DNA from 2 places in the Streptomyces olindensis genome. Region 2 is predicted to be linked to the other one. Evidence: riboswitches for the same ligand, from Rfam matches in the RefSeq annotation. Region 2 holds a riboswitch; the other holds the start of a gene.
What was found. Region 2 has a riboswitch for cyclic di-AMP ahead of ABZ948_RS01855 (C40 family peptidase). Riboswitches for the same ligand answer to the same signal wherever they lie in the genome.
Positions count from the first base shown of each region.

Region 1 (7,118 bases), on a different contig from region 2:
CACAGCGCGGACCGTCCGCACTCTGCCCTGTCCGCCGCCCGCCAGCACGCCGACGGCCTCCAGCCTGTCCAGAGCCTTGCTAATGGTGGGTCGCGAGACTCCGAACCGCGTAGCTAGAGCAGATGCGCTGGGGAACGTTGCGCCTACTTCAAGTCCTTCATCCGTAATAATGCCCGCGATCCGGTCTTCCAGCGGGCGCCTGTCGACTCGCTCACCTGCTCGTACGACTCGCCACCGCCCCCCTGGCACCGGTTCGGCGACGCCGTCCTTCTGGAGGACGCCGAACGCACGGAGGGCGACTCCGCGCGAGATCTTGTGCTCGCGCATGAGTTCCATAGCAGACGGTAGTTCCGTCATATCTGGGTTCGCCTCGATTTGGGCCTTCACTGCGTCCGCGACCTTGACGAAGGTCCCCCGAGGACTGACTTGCTGCGACACTCGTTCTCCCTCCCTGCTCGGGTCCCACCCTCCAAGCCTCCCATGCCCGCAAGGCTACGCAGCGAGTGATGATGGATGGGGTGAGGCTGGTCGCATTTGCTATTTGGCCCGCATTCAACGCTTTCGCTTGTTCTTGCGTGCCCTTTTTGGTTTTGTTCCGCTTGCCTTTTTCCGCCGCCCGTTACCGGCCGTCAGGCGCATCACTTGGGCCGCTGCGGCGCCCCTGCCTGTTCGGACCAGCCATGTACTCAAAATCACGCCAGCATGCTCGTGGCCCCCGGAAAGAGCGATATTCAGCAGTCTCTCCCCGTCCGCGACATACCCTGCACGGATGCATATTTGTCCAGCTAGGCAGCCAGCATGTGTGTGTTCCTTCAGAAGGGCAAGGTTGAGCCAGCTCATGGCCTGATTGTAAAATCGCCGATTGCTCAGTTCGCGACCAAAATCGCAAATGTCAGAGGGTGTAGCAATATGCAATGCACGCCGGAATTGTATCTCAGCCTCATCTGGATCTCCGTGCTTAGCAAGGAGATATGCGTAATGGAATGATGCAATCTCCGCACCGGCAGCGCTTGCCTTACGGTAGAGCTCCATTGCGCCCTCTGGATCGTCTAGGCCTTGGAGTCGGACCGCGAGATTGTAGGCGCATTTGGGGTCGTTCGCCTCATACCCCTTGCGCCAATACTCCTCTGCCCTTTCATTGTCGCCTGCGTCGAGGGAGATCATAGCGAGTTGATTGTAGGCCGATGCTTCGCCTAGCGTAACCGCCCGTTCAAGCATCTCTATCGCGCGGCCAGTGTCACCTTCCCTCGCAACCAGATTGGCCCAGTTGGCGAGCGATCGGGGGTTACCCTTGTTAGCTGCCTTTTTGAACCATTCCTGAGCCTCTCCTATAGCACCTTCCTCTCGAAGCGCGACGCCGAGGTTATTCATTGATAGAGCATTTCCTCGTTCCGCCCCTATTTTCCACCACTTCTTGCTGGACTCTGTATCGCCGAGGCGTGCGTACGTCTGCCCTAGGTTATGGGCGGCACCCCCACTTGAATCTGTCGCGTCAGAATCTGCGATTCGGTGCCACCAAGCGACTGCCTCTCTATCGTCGGGCAGCGCGTATGCAAGGTGATAAACCGCGTGAGAGTCGCTCTTTTCGGCACCGATTCGAAATAGGTCTACCGCCTGCCTGATACGTCCTTCCCGTTCATATTGAGTGCCCAAGTAGATTGATGCGTCGATGCTTCCGAGGTCGACAGCTTGGCGCCACACGGTCTTTGCTTGCTCGGTTTTATCCAACTTCAGGTAAACGCGTCCGAGGTTGATCCGTGCAGGGATGGGGTGTTTCTCTAGGTCGTCCGCCCATGCCCTTTCAGCAACGTCCCAAGCTTCGTGCTGGACGGCGGCCATTCCGACGTGGAACGAGAGGCTAGCGAGCTGGGCATAGTTTAGGGCGCTCTCCCAAGTTTCCGACGGAATCGCCGGTGCCTCATTCGACCGAGCTAGAGCGTCAGGCAAGTAGTCGAAGACACGGTAATGCGACCCCGCTTTTATGGGGAGCAGGAAACTCGTTACTCCGTAACGGCGCCGCGTTGCCCAGTCAAGAGCGGCATCAAAGCTTTCTGGCCGTAGGAGATCGCCGCCCAACCTGTTGAGATAAATCTCGTGCAATTCGAGCAGGACGGATAGTGGAATTTCTGCAGTGATTCCGCACCGGGCGAGATCGACCGCAGCTGCCACCAGTGAAGCTCCACGTGGGTTGCCGCCAGGGCCGTCAGCGAGAGACCACTGCTGATAAAGGCGGGGGCCAGCAGCCAAATATTCAGCAACTCCGAATAGTCGACTGTGGGCTACGGCACTGGTAACTCTGGAATCGTGAACTCGGCTTGCCCGCGCGAGTTCTGTTTCATTCCAGATTCTGGGTACCACCACGGTGTCCAGTTGGTCAAGCACGCGGGAACCCAGGGCATTGTGTCTGCCTAGGTCGTCGAGAGCCTGACCATCCCCATCGATTGGAGAAAGTCGCCGATACTGTTCTGCCCGCATAGTAGCGATACTGCGGATATTGAACTGCCTCAACACCGTCAAAACCGACGGTGTTAGCCCATCGGGGCCTATGTATCGTTCAAGGTCATCCAGCCAAACAAAGCAACCGTCTTGGGACTCAATTATGGCCTTCAGGTTGCGAATCAGATCCGGTCCATCAATGGGTGCCCAAATCTTACTGTGCGGGCAGGTTGCCAGTAGCCCTTCAAAGGCTGACCGTGTCTTTCCGGCAGTCGAGTCTCCTACTACCAGAATGAAACCACCATGCGCATGGATCTCGGAGATATGGCGCCTGAGTTCCGTATCTGAAGTTCTGGTTACGTACTCTGGTAGCTGGCCATCCTGATTTGCTTCTGAACGGTGTACGCCAAATTGGAGTGGATCAGCAGAGGTGACGGGCACTGGATCGTAGGAACTCAACCCCTCAAGAGTTGCCTTCTGAAGGATTTCCGAAATATTCAGGTTCTCGGTGTTGATCTGAATGCCGGATCCCATTTGGAACACGCGACCTTCTTGTTCGGCGTGCCCCCGAAAGTAGCCTTGGAGGGAAGGAACGTGCCCCTCTTCCACGCTGTCCTCCTAGTCAGCTGTTGTACTGCACCCCGGAGCCCTGTTGATAGATGCGCGAGTTATCATTTGCGGTAGCCGTTTGGTTGATTTGATTGCCGGCTTCAGGGGATTTATCCTCAGAGATTTGCTGCCACAAGGAGACAAGGTCTTCTAGTTCTGCTGCGGCTTCAGGGTGATCCGCCAATAGGCGACGAAATTTCCCCTTCCACATCTGCTGCATCTCCGTGGTTGTCTCATCCAAGTCTCCACGCTCGGTCGAAGTCCCCAACTCGGTGCGGGATTCCTCAAGTTCCTGCTCAAGCACTTCTGGAGGTTTCGCGAGACGTGTATAAATGTGCGCGACCCTGCCCTTGGCGCGTTCCCAGAGATCAGTGGTCATGAGGGAGACAAGCGCGTTGGCGCTTGTGCTTGCTACAGCGAGCAGCGCGGGATCCATAGCGGCTCCTTGTTGCGGATGCGTGATCTCCCAGGCTAGGGAGGAAAGCCGCGCCGTGTACTAGGAATTTCAGATTCCGTGATCTCCACACAGGAGGTTGACATCAGTTGGTAGGGGATGGTAATGGCCCACTTGTGGCAGGTGTGGCTGCGCCGCCGTGGACGGCAGCGCAACCCGTGGTCTCACCGCTGGTCTCAGTTGCGGGGAATTCCATCAGTGGTTGTGGGGGTCTGCTGACGTCCGGCGCAGTCCCTGACTGGCACCGGCCAGCCATCGCCGTACCTGCACAGACGCCCGCGGACCAAGATCGGACAACTTGTAATGCGTAGGTCGTCGGTTCGAATCCGACAGGGGGCTCTGCTGGGACCCCAGGTCAGAGAGGCTCTGACCTGGGGTTTTGTCGTTGGCGGATGCGGTGACTCGGAGATCTCCTGATGTGTCCGTGGTTGTGATCAGGACCAGATGTAGGTCATCACCACGAAGATCACGACGAGAAGTCCGAGGGTCACCCCTCCCGCGGTGGCCATGGCCTCGTAGTACGAGGCTTCCTCCATCACCCTGTGGGCGATGCCCGCAGCACCACCACCGATGATCGCAAGGAGGACTGCGACCCGGGCGTCGTGCAGCTTGTTCCTCGGGGGCTTGTCCCCGGATCCAGAGAGCTGCGGACCGTCGTGCGTTGCCGTCATGGCTCGCTGCCTTCGTCAGTCGCCTGTGAAGGATGACCTGTCGGATTCGGACTGGCGAAGTTGTCCGGCCGCTGATGCGGCTTCACCCCAAGGGCTGCTCGGTCGGCCATGGCGTGGTCGGGGCCGGCGACCCGTCGTGCTCGGGTCCTCCACTCCTGCCGCTCCATGGATGCGACTGTGACATCCGGACGCCGGCAGGACTCGGCTTACGCCCGGACCGCCCCGTCGTCTGTAACGGGGGCTTGTCGTCAAAGAGATCGTGGCCCACGCGACGCCGGATGTCCCAACTCAGATGAGCATTTGTGGGCTTGGTCACCAGTCATCCGTACCGGTGACCGTCGGTGGAATCACCGCTGATCAGGGGCTAGTTGGCGCATTTTTGGAGGCCTTGATCAGTCCCGTTTGACGAGGGCCCGGTACATCATCTGGAGGGCTCCGCTCGGCGTCGATCGACCTGCTGTCGATTGACGGAACATCAGATGAACGAGCGGCACACGTGCTTGATGTCCGCTCCGGGCTGGTGTTCACGACGACCTGAGGCGGCGCCGGGCGCATGTTTGAGCCCAAGGAATCGTGCTCCGGCGTGAGAGCCCCCCGGGCTCTTGCGTTGTCCAGGTTCAGATCAATCCTGACCTGGGTTTCCTCAGTCGGCGGGCGATCTCCAACTGGCCGTCGTCCAGAGGGCGGCCGTCCTCGATGTCCCACAGGGCGTTCTGGAGGAGGCGGCCGAGGGTCCAGGCGCGGGCGCGGGGGCGGTCCAGGGCGAGGATGTCGGTCATGGCGTCGAAGCGCCAGAGGATGTCGTCGGCGTCGTAGCGGTTGTCGAGGGCGGGCCACAGTTCGAAGCCGGGGTCGCCCGCGAGGGGCTTGGGGTCGATCGCGAGCCAGGCGGCGCGGTCGGAGGCGAGGACGTTCTCGTCGTGGAGGTCCCAGTGGAGGAGCCGGTCGCCCGGTTCGTCGACCACCTCGCGTACGGCGGCGGCGCAGTCCGCGACGACGCGGCGGGCCTCGGGGTCGGGGATGCGGTCCAGTGCCCAGGGCGTCTGGTCGAGCATGGCCCGGGCGATGTCGCCGAGGCGCCGCATGCCGGGCGGGGCGGGGAAGGAGGTGAGGTGGGCGAGGAGCTCGGCGATGGTGGTGACGGCCTGGTGGGGATCCGGGACGTGGGAGAGCATCCGGCTCTCGTCGAGGCGCTCCAGCAGCATGGTGCCGGTGGGCGCGTCGTGGTCGAGGAGGCGGACGGCTCCGTCGCCGTCCCAGAGGCGCAGGGCGACCGGTTCCCCTTCGCTCTCCTCGTCGAGGATCTGGAGTTTGAGGACCGCGGGGGTGCCGTCGCGGCGGAGCACCGGGAGGACCAGGGCGGAGACGCCGTGCATGGGCGGTCCGTCGGGTTCCAGCTCCCAGCGGTCGAGGAAGCCGGCCGTCAGGTCGGGCAGTGAGGCGATGAAGGCGCGGCCGGCCTCGCCGTTGAACTTCTCCTGTGATGCCGCCAGTTCACGGGGAATGTCGATCACTCTCGGCACGGTAGTGGGGGAGTGGTGGCTGAGCATTCGAATTTGTGGGTGGCGGGCGGAGCGGGGTGCGTCAGGGTTCCAGGACCACCTTCCCCGCCGTTCCCCGCGTCTCCAGCGCGCGGTGCGCGGCCGCGGCGTCGGAGAGGGGGAAGCGGTGGACGGCCGGGGTGAGGCGGCCCGCCGCGGCCTCCGTGAGGGCGCGTAGTTCGAGGGTGCGGACGGGGTCGGGGCCGCCGGCCTTTTGGAGCATGACGGGGCCGAGGACCTCTACGGAGACGCCGTCGACGAGGTAGGGCCCGCCGTCGTGGATGCCCTCGCCGGACCAGCCGAAGACGATGTGCCGGCCGCCGGGGCCGAGCAGGGCGACGGCCTCACGGGCCGCGTCGCCGCCCACGCCGTCGAAGACGACGGTGGCGGTCCGGCCGCCGAGGTGGGCGCGGACCTTCGCGGGCCAGGCGGGGTCGGTGTAGTCGACGGCGAAATCGGCGCCGTTGGCGTGGACGCGGGCGACCTTCTCCGGCCCGCCCGCGAGGCCGACGACGGTGGCTCCGGCGTTCTTGGCGTACTGCACGAGGAGGGTGCCGATGCCACCCGCGGCGGCCGGGACGACGGCGACCGAGTCGGGGCCGAGGTCGGCGAACTGCAGGATCCCCATCGTCGTACGGCCCGTGCCGATCATGGCGACGGCCTCGGCGAAGTCGAGGTTCTCCGGGATCTCGTGCAGGCGTTCGACGCCGGTGACGGCCAGTTCGGCATAGCCGCCGGGGGCGAAGCCGAGGTGGGCCACGACCCGCTTGCCGAGCCACAGGCCGGCGACGCCCTCGCCCAGGGCCTCGACGACCCCGGCGACCTCGCGGCCGGGGATCGTGGGCAGCGGTGTCGGTTCGGGTGCCGGTCCCCGGGCGCCCTCGCGCAGGGCCGTGTCCAGGAGGTGGACGCCCGCCGCCCGTACGGCGATCCGGACCTGGCCGGGGCCCGGGCGGGGGTCCTCGACGTGCTCGTAGGTGAGGTTCTCGGCCGGGCCGAAGGCGTGCAGGCGGATGGCGCGCATGCGGGGCTCCTCGTGTGGTCGTGGTCTGCGCCCCCAGCCTTCAACCTCAAGCATGCTTGAGGTCAAGCTCCCGCCTGCCGAGGGCCAGCGACACCGCCGTCAGGGCGCTGTTGAAGGAGACCTCCGACAGCACGCCGGGGGCCGCGACCTGGTCGCCCGCGAGGTAGACGCCGTCGCCCCGGTCCACGGCGGGCCGGTCGCGCCAGCTGGTGCCGGGCAGGTCGACCGCGCCCGTACGGCCGTTCGCCACCGCCTCGCGCCGCCAGGTGACGCGCTCGCGCCAGCCCGGGAAGCCCAGGTCGAGCAGCTCCTCGGCGCGGGCGGTGCCGTCGGCCTTGGACTCGTGCGGGGCGACGGGGATCTGTCCCTGGATCAGCTGCTCG
Region 1 is NZ_JBEYZD010000070.1:18,417-25,534, forward strand. It holds gene ABZ948_RS32575 (GntR family transcriptional regulator) at 1-357, opposite strand, end outside; gene ABZ948_RS32580 (tetratricopeptide repeat protein) at 553-3,045, opposite strand; gene ABZ948_RS32585 (hypothetical protein) at 3,059-3,481, opposite strand; gene ABZ948_RS32590 (hypothetical protein) at 3,934-4,170, opposite strand; cyclic di-AMP (ydaO/yuaA leader) riboswitch at 4,176-4,354, opposite strand; gene ABZ948_RS32595 (aminoglycoside phosphotransferase family protein) at 4,788-5,720, opposite strand; gene ABZ948_RS32600 (zinc-binding dehydrogenase) at 5,755-6,735, opposite strand; gene ABZ948_RS32605 (FAD-dependent oxidoreductase) at 6,782-7,118, opposite strand, start outside.
Region 1: another riboswitch for cyclic di-AMP. It lies ahead of ABZ948_RS32590 (hypothetical protein); the one in region 2 lies ahead of ABZ948_RS01855 (C40 family peptidase).

Region 2 (7,118 bases):
AGGAAGACGACCGGGAACTCCAGGCCCTTGGCCGTGTGCAGGGTCATCAGCGTGATGACGCCGTCGCCGTCCTCCTCGTCGGGGATCTGGTCGGAGTCGGCGACCAGCGCGACCTGCTCGAGGAAGTCGGCCAGCGTGCCCCCCGGGGCGGCGGCCCCCGGCGTCTGTGCGCCCTCGCCGCGCTCCTGCTCGAACTCCATGGCGACGGCGGCGAGTTCCTGGAGATTCTCGATCCGGGTCTCGTCCTGCGGGTCGGTGGAGGCCTGCAGCTCGGCGAGGTATCCGGTGCGCTCCAGGACGGCCTCCAGCACGGTGGCCGGTCCGGCGCCGGACTCGACGATGGTCCGGAGGTCCTCCATCAGCGTGTTGAACCGCTTGACGGCGTTGGTGGAGCGCGCGGCCATGCCGTACGCCTCGTCGACGCGCTTGAGCGCCTGCGGGAAGCTGATCTTCTCCCGCTGGGCGAGGGCGTCGATCATCGCCTCGGCGCGGTCGCCGATGCCCCGCTTGGGGACGTTGAGGATCCGGCGCAGCGGCACCGAGTCCTCCGGGTTGGCCAGGACGCGCAGGTAGGCCAGGACGTCCCGGACCTCCTTGCGCTCGTAGAAGCGGACGCCGCCGACGACCTTGTAGGGCAGTCCGACGCGGATGAAGACCTCTTCGAAGACACGGGACTGGGCGTTCGTGCGGTAGAAGACGGCGACGTCGCCGGCCTTCGCCTCGCCCGCGTCCGTGAGGCGGTCTATCTCGTCGGCGACGAACTGCGCCTCGTCGTGCTCGGTGTCGGCGACGTAGCCGGTGATCCGCGCGCCCGTGCCCGCGTTGGTCCACAGGTTCTTGGGGCGGCGGGACTCGTTGCGCTCGATGACCGCGTTGGCGGCGCTGAGGATCGTCTGTGTGGAGCGGTAGTTCTGCTCCAGCAGGATCGTCGTCGCGTCCGGGTAGTCCTCCTCGAACTGGAGGATGTTGCGGATCGTCGCGCCGCGGAAGGCGTAGATCGACTGGTCGGCGTCACCCACCACGCACAGCTCGGCGGGCGGGATCTCGGCCTCGGGCGGCACGTCGACGGGGTGCTCCGAGGTGCCGACCAGCTCGCGGACCAGGGCGTACTGCGCGTGGTTGGTGTCCTGGTACTCGTCGACGAGCACGTGCCGGAAGCGGCGGCGGTAGTGCTCGGCGACGTCCGGGAAGGCGCGCAGCAGATTGACCGTCGTCATGATCAGGTCGTCGAAGTCGAGGGCGTTCGCCTCGCGCAGCCGCGACTGGTACATCGCGTAGGCCTGGGCGAGGGTCTTCTCGAAGCCGTCGGTGGCCTGGGCGGCGAAGTCCTCCTCGTCGATCAGCTCGTTCTTCAGGTTGCTGATCTTGGCGCTGAAGGACTTGGGCGGGAAGCGCTTGGGGTCGAGGTCCAGGTCGCGGCAGACCAGGGCCATCAGGCGCTTGGAGTCGGCGGCGTCGTAGATCGAGAACGAGGACGTGAAACCGAGCTTCTTCGACTCGCGCCGCAGGATCCGCACGCACGCGCTGTGGAAGGTCATCACCCACATGGCGTTGGCGCGCGGGCCGACGAGCTGCTCGACGCGTTCCTTCATCTCGCCGGCGGCCTTGTTGGTGAAGGTGATCGCGAGGATCTGGCCCGGGTGCACGTCCCGCTCGGCGAGCAGGTGGGCGATGCGGTGCGTGAGCACGCGGGTCTTGCCGGAGCCGGCGCCGGCCACGATGAGCAGCGGGGAGCCGGAGTGGACGACAGCGGCGCGCTGGTTGTCGTTCAGCCCCTCCAGGAGGGCGGCGGTGTCCACGAGCGGGCGCGGGGCGCCGTCTCGGTAGTAGGCGTCCCGGTCCGGCGGCGCGTCGAACTTCCCGCCGAACAGATCGTCCGGGATCGACTCCGGAGCGTGATCGTCCTCGGGCGGCGGCGGGGGCTCGTCCGCAGGGCCCCGCTGGGCCTGGAGGTCCGCCAGGAAGCTGTCGTCAAAGAGGCTGCTCATCGCTCTCCGAGTCTAGGGCGCCCCACTGACAGCCCGCCGCCGCCCTGAGAACATCGCCGAAACGAGCGCCCCGTCACCCTCCAGGATCGGGCGATCACGGCCCGCGATGGAGCGGCAAACATGGACGACTCGTGACCAACCTCCGCCACTTCGTCACGCTCGGCGATGCTCTGGAGGGAGGTCACGAAAATGTATCGGGCATATCACCCATCAACCTTCACAGGGGCCACACGAGTTGGCTACCGTGCGGGCAGGCCGTACGACCCCCACCGGCGAACGTCGCCGGGCCGCGCGGCCTCCGCCGAGTCCGGTGCGCCGCCGAGCAGCCGGAGCCGGGGACCCACCGAGACCTTGGGGTGAATCGGCCCGACTCCCTTTCCGGAGCAGGCCGTAGGGCAACCCTTCCGACATACCCGCCCGAACCCGACAGCTAACCCGGTAGGCGGAACATGGAAGGAGTCGCCTCCCTTGGCGTCGCACCGCAAGTCGCGTCCTACGGGTACGCGCGTGGCAGGCATACGGACCCCCGCCCTCGCAACGGCGGCCCTCACCTCCGTGGCCCTGCTGTCCCAGTCGGCCAACGCAGCCCCCGGGGCCGACGACAAGCCCAGCCTGGAGGAAGTCGAGAAGAAGGTCGACGACCTGTACCGCCAGGCCGAGTCGGCGACCGACAAGTACAACGCGGCCAAGGAGAAGACCGCGAAGCAGCGCAAGCGCGTCGACACCCTCCTCGACGACGTCGCCCAGCGCACCCAGAAGCTCAACGAGGCGCGGGAGGAGCTGGGTTCCTTCGCCGCCGCCCAGTACCGCACCGGCGCCTCCGCCCCGGACACCGCGACGTTCCTGCTCGCGGACACCCCGCAGGACTACTTCGACCAGACGCAGCTGATGGACCGGATGACCGGCCGTCAGAAGGTCGCCGTCGACGACTACGTCACCCAGCAGTCCGAGACGATGGAGAAGCGCCAGGAGGCCACGGCGAGCCTCGCGACGCTCACCGAGTCCCAGGGCGACCTGAAGACCGCCAAGGCCACCGTCCAGCGCAAGCTCGCCGACGCGCGCGAGCTGCTGTCGAAGCTGACCTCCGAGGAGAAGGCGCGGCTCGCGGCGATCGAGAAGGAGAAGCAGGAGGAGGCCGCCCGCAAGGCCGCCGAGCTGGCCCGGGAGCAGGCCGAGCAGCAGCAGGCCCAGGAGGAGGCCGCCCAGCGGCAGGAGAGCGGCTCCTCGACGTCGGGCTCCGGCACCTCCACCTCGACGGCCCCGGCCGACTCCTCGTACGCCACCAAGGCCGAGAAGGCCCTCGCCTTCGCCCGCGCCCAGATCGGCAAGCCGTACGTCTGGGGCGCCGTCGGTCCCGGCTCCTACGACTGCTCCGGCCTCACCCAGGCCGCGTGGAAGGCCGCGGGCGTGACCCTGCCGCGCACGACCTACGACCAGGTCGACGCCGGCACCACGGTCCCCCTCTCCCAGGCGCTCCCCGGCGACCTGGTCTTCTTCTACGACGACGTCACCCACGTGGGCATCTACATCGGCAACGGCATGATGATCCACGCTCCGAAGCCCGGCACCTACGTGCGCGAGGAGTCGATCTACTACGACGGCGAGTCGTCGATCCACAGCGTGGTGCGGCCCGCCTGAGAAGTCCCGGACGTTTTTGAGGGGCACGCGCGCGTGCCCCTCTCGTCCTGTGTGCGGCGCTCTCTAGCATCGACGCTATGCCCGACCCATCCCCGTCTGTCATGTTGTGGGCGATGTACGCCCTGACGACCGGCACCTTGTCGGTCGGTCTCGACTCGGCGGGGTACGAGGTCCTGTCCGGGATCATCCTCGTCCTGGCCTGCGCGGGCTGGCTGGGGGCGGTCGCGCAGGCCCTGCTGCTGCCGCCACGGCCGGTCCCAGTCTCGGCTTCGGCTCCGGCTCCGGCTTCGGCTCCGGCTTCAGTCTCGGCCTGGCGGAGGGAGACGGCGGCCGCGCTCGCCTGGGTGGCCGCGACCGCCCTCGTCGGCACCGGCTTCTCCGCGGCCGGCCTGCAGCGCCCGGCCGCGGCGCTGCTGGCACTCGCCACGCCGCTCTGGGCCGTGCTGCTCGTCGCGGCGGGCAGGGAGCGGCGCGGGACCGTGTTCCTGCGCTGCGTGGCCACCCAGGGCCTCGCCGTCCTCGGCGCCACGCTCGCCGCCGCCGAATCGGCGGCCTGGCTCGCACACGCGGCCCTGACGCTGTTCTGGCTGGGGCTCGTGCTCTACTGCCTCGCCCTGTTCCGTTTCCAGCCGCGGCAGGTGGCCGAAGGGGCCGGGGACCACTGGCTCCCGGGCGGCGCGCTCGCCGTCTCGGCGCTGGCCGGGGCGAGGCTCCTCAGCGCCGACAGCGACCGCCTGTACCTGTGGAACGACGACGACCACGCCGTCCTCGGCAGGGTCACCGTCACGCTGCTCGTGCTCACCGCGGTCGCTTGCGTCGCCCTGTTCACGGCCGAGCTCTTCTGGCCCCGGCGCCGTTACGACGTGCGGCGCTGGGCGACCGTGTTCAGCGCGGTCGGGACGGCGGCCGCGGCCCTGGCGGTCGCCGCCGCCCTCGACGCCCCTTGGCTCGACGCCCTCGGGGAGGCGCTGCTGTGGATCACGGTGGCCGGCTGGCTGGGATGCACGGCCTGGACGATCACCTCGGCCCGGGCCGGCGGGCGGACGGGCCGGGTGAGGTCCGGAGCACGGCGGTTCAGGTCCAGAGCACGGCGATGAAGACGTTCGCCGCGGTCAGCAGCCCGACCAGGCCGAACAGGCCCTTGTCCACCTTCTCGTCGTCGCGTTTGACGTAGACCAGGCCGAGGATCACGATCAGCAGGGCCAGCTTCACGCCGATCTTGATGTTGTTCACGGACTGGTCGTCGGCCTGGTTGAGGCCGACCAGGATCACACCGGTGACCAGCATCGTCAGCGCGCCGTGCAGCATCGCGGGGGTGTAGCGGGCGGTGCCCGCGCCCATCGCCTTCATCTGGGTGAGGAAGCCGCCCAGGAGCGCGGCGATGCCGATGATGTGGAGGCCGACGAAGAGGTGGATGAGTACGTCCATGAGGCCGGAGCCTAATGAGGGCCCCGACGCCTCCCGACACCGGCCCATCGATGCATATATGCGGCCCCATACCACCCCATCACCGTCACTCGCCCACGAATCAACACATCGGTCATCACGCTGAGTTAAGTCGACGGCCCCGAGCCCGGATCACGGTCGCATACGGTCACCGCCGGTCCTCTCGGGACAGTTCCGCACACCCGCCTCCGGCCCGGGACGGCGAGGTTTAGCGTCCTCCCCCAGGTGACCGGCTCCCCACAGCCGCCCGGGCCAGGGGCGGCAGTCGGGCACCACCGCCGAGAAGGTCCGGCGGCGGTCCGCTCCCCCCTGTGCGGGCCGCCGCCGGACGCGCAGGCCGCCCGTCCGCTCCCCACGGCGGCCGTACGCACCCCGCGGCGGTCGAGGAAAGGACGTGGCCTCCAGGTGGCAGCGCACCGCAAGCCCCGACAGCGCTCGGCGAGCGGCAACACGGCCCGTACGGCCGCCACGATCGCACTCGCCGGCGCGGCGACCGCGACGGGCTTCGACGGGACCGGACACGCCGAACCACAGCTCACCCCCGGCCAGGTCAAGGCCAAGGTGGACAAGCTGTACCAGGAGGCGGAGGTCGCCACCGAGAAGTACAACGGCGCGAAGGAGAAGGCCGAGGCGGCCGGACAGCGCCTGAAGGACCTCCAGGACCAGGCCGCCCGCACGAACGAACGGCTCAACTCGGCCCGCGAGGACCTCGGTTCGGTCGCCGCCGCGCAGTACCGCGCCGGCGGCCTCGACCCCGCCCTGCAGCTCGCCCTGTCCGACGACCCGGACCGCTACCTGGAGAACGCCGAGTTCGTCGAGCGGGCCGGCAACCGGCAGAAGGCGGCCGTCGGGCGCGTACGCAAGCAGCTCCGGGAGATCGAGCAGCTGCGCGGGGCCGCCCACATCGAGCTGACGTCCCTGAAGTCGCGGCAGGCGGAGCTGAAGCGGCACAAGAAGACGATCACCGGCAAGCTGGGCTCCGCGCGGCAGTTGATGTCCCGGCTCAACGCGCAGGAACGTTCCAGGCTCGGAGAAGCGCCGGGCACCGACCGCGCCTCACGCTCCTCGACGGGCTCGCGCGACCACCTGGCCGCCCCCGGTTCCGCCTCCGCCCAGGCGCCCAACGCCCGCGCGGCCGCCGCCGTCTCCTACGCCTACCAGAAGCTCGGCAGCCCCTACGTCTGGGGCGCGACCGGACCGAACGCCTTCGACTGCTCGGGCCTCGTCCAGGCCGCGTACCGCGCCGCGGGCGTCTCCCTGCCCCGCACGACGTACTCCCAGATCGACGCCGGCCGCCGCGTCTCCCGCTCCGAACTCCTCCCCGGTGACCTGGTGTTCTTCTACGCCGGCATCAGCCACGTCGGCATCTATGTGGGCAACGGCCGGATGATCCACGCCCCGAACCCCTCCGCGCCGGTACGGGTCGCCCCGCTCGACGAGATGCCGTACGCGGGTGCCACACGGGTGGTCTGACCGGGCGGCGAGCACCGCCGCACCGGCCCGGCCGCTCCCGTCACGGGCGGGCAGCCCCGGCCCTCGTCACACCAGCCGGCGAGCCGTCGCCCAGCGCGTCAGCTCGTGCCGGTTGGAGAGCTGGAGCTTGCGCAGGACCGCCGAGACATGCGACTCGACCGTCTTCACGGAGATGAACAGTTGCTTGGCGATCTCCTTGTACGCGTATCCCCGGGCGATGAGCCGCAGCACCTCCCGCTCACGCTGGGTCAGGCGGTCCAGGTCCTCGTCGACCGGCGGCGCGTCCGTGGAGGCGAAGGCGTCGAGGACAAACCCGGCCAGCCGCGGCGAGAACACCGCGTCGCCCTCCTGGACGCGGAAGATGGAGTCCACGAGGTCCGTGCCGGTGATCGTCTTGGTGACGTAGCCACGGGCCCCGCCGCGGATCACGCCGATCACGTCCTCCGCCGCGTCCGACACGGACAGCGCGAGGAAGCGGACGGGCTGCTCGGAGTCGGCCATCAACGGGGCACAGCGGCGCAGCACTTCCACCCCGCCGCCGCCCGGCAGGTGCACGTCGAGCAGGACCACCTC
Region 2 is NZ_JBEYZD010000002.1:160,932-168,049, forward strand. It holds gene pcrA (DNA helicase PcrA) at 1-1,988, opposite strand, end outside; cyclic di-AMP (ydaO/yuaA leader) riboswitch at 2,295-2,448, shown strand; gene ABZ948_RS01855 (C40 family peptidase) at 2,457-3,626, shown strand; gene ABZ948_RS01860 (SLAC1 family transporter) at 3,704-4,723, shown strand; gene ABZ948_RS01865 (hypothetical protein) at 4,701-5,054, opposite strand; gene ABZ948_RS01870 (C40 family peptidase) at 5,478-6,545, shown strand; gene ABZ948_RS01875 (LuxR C-terminal-related transcriptional regulator) at 6,612-7,118, opposite strand, start outside.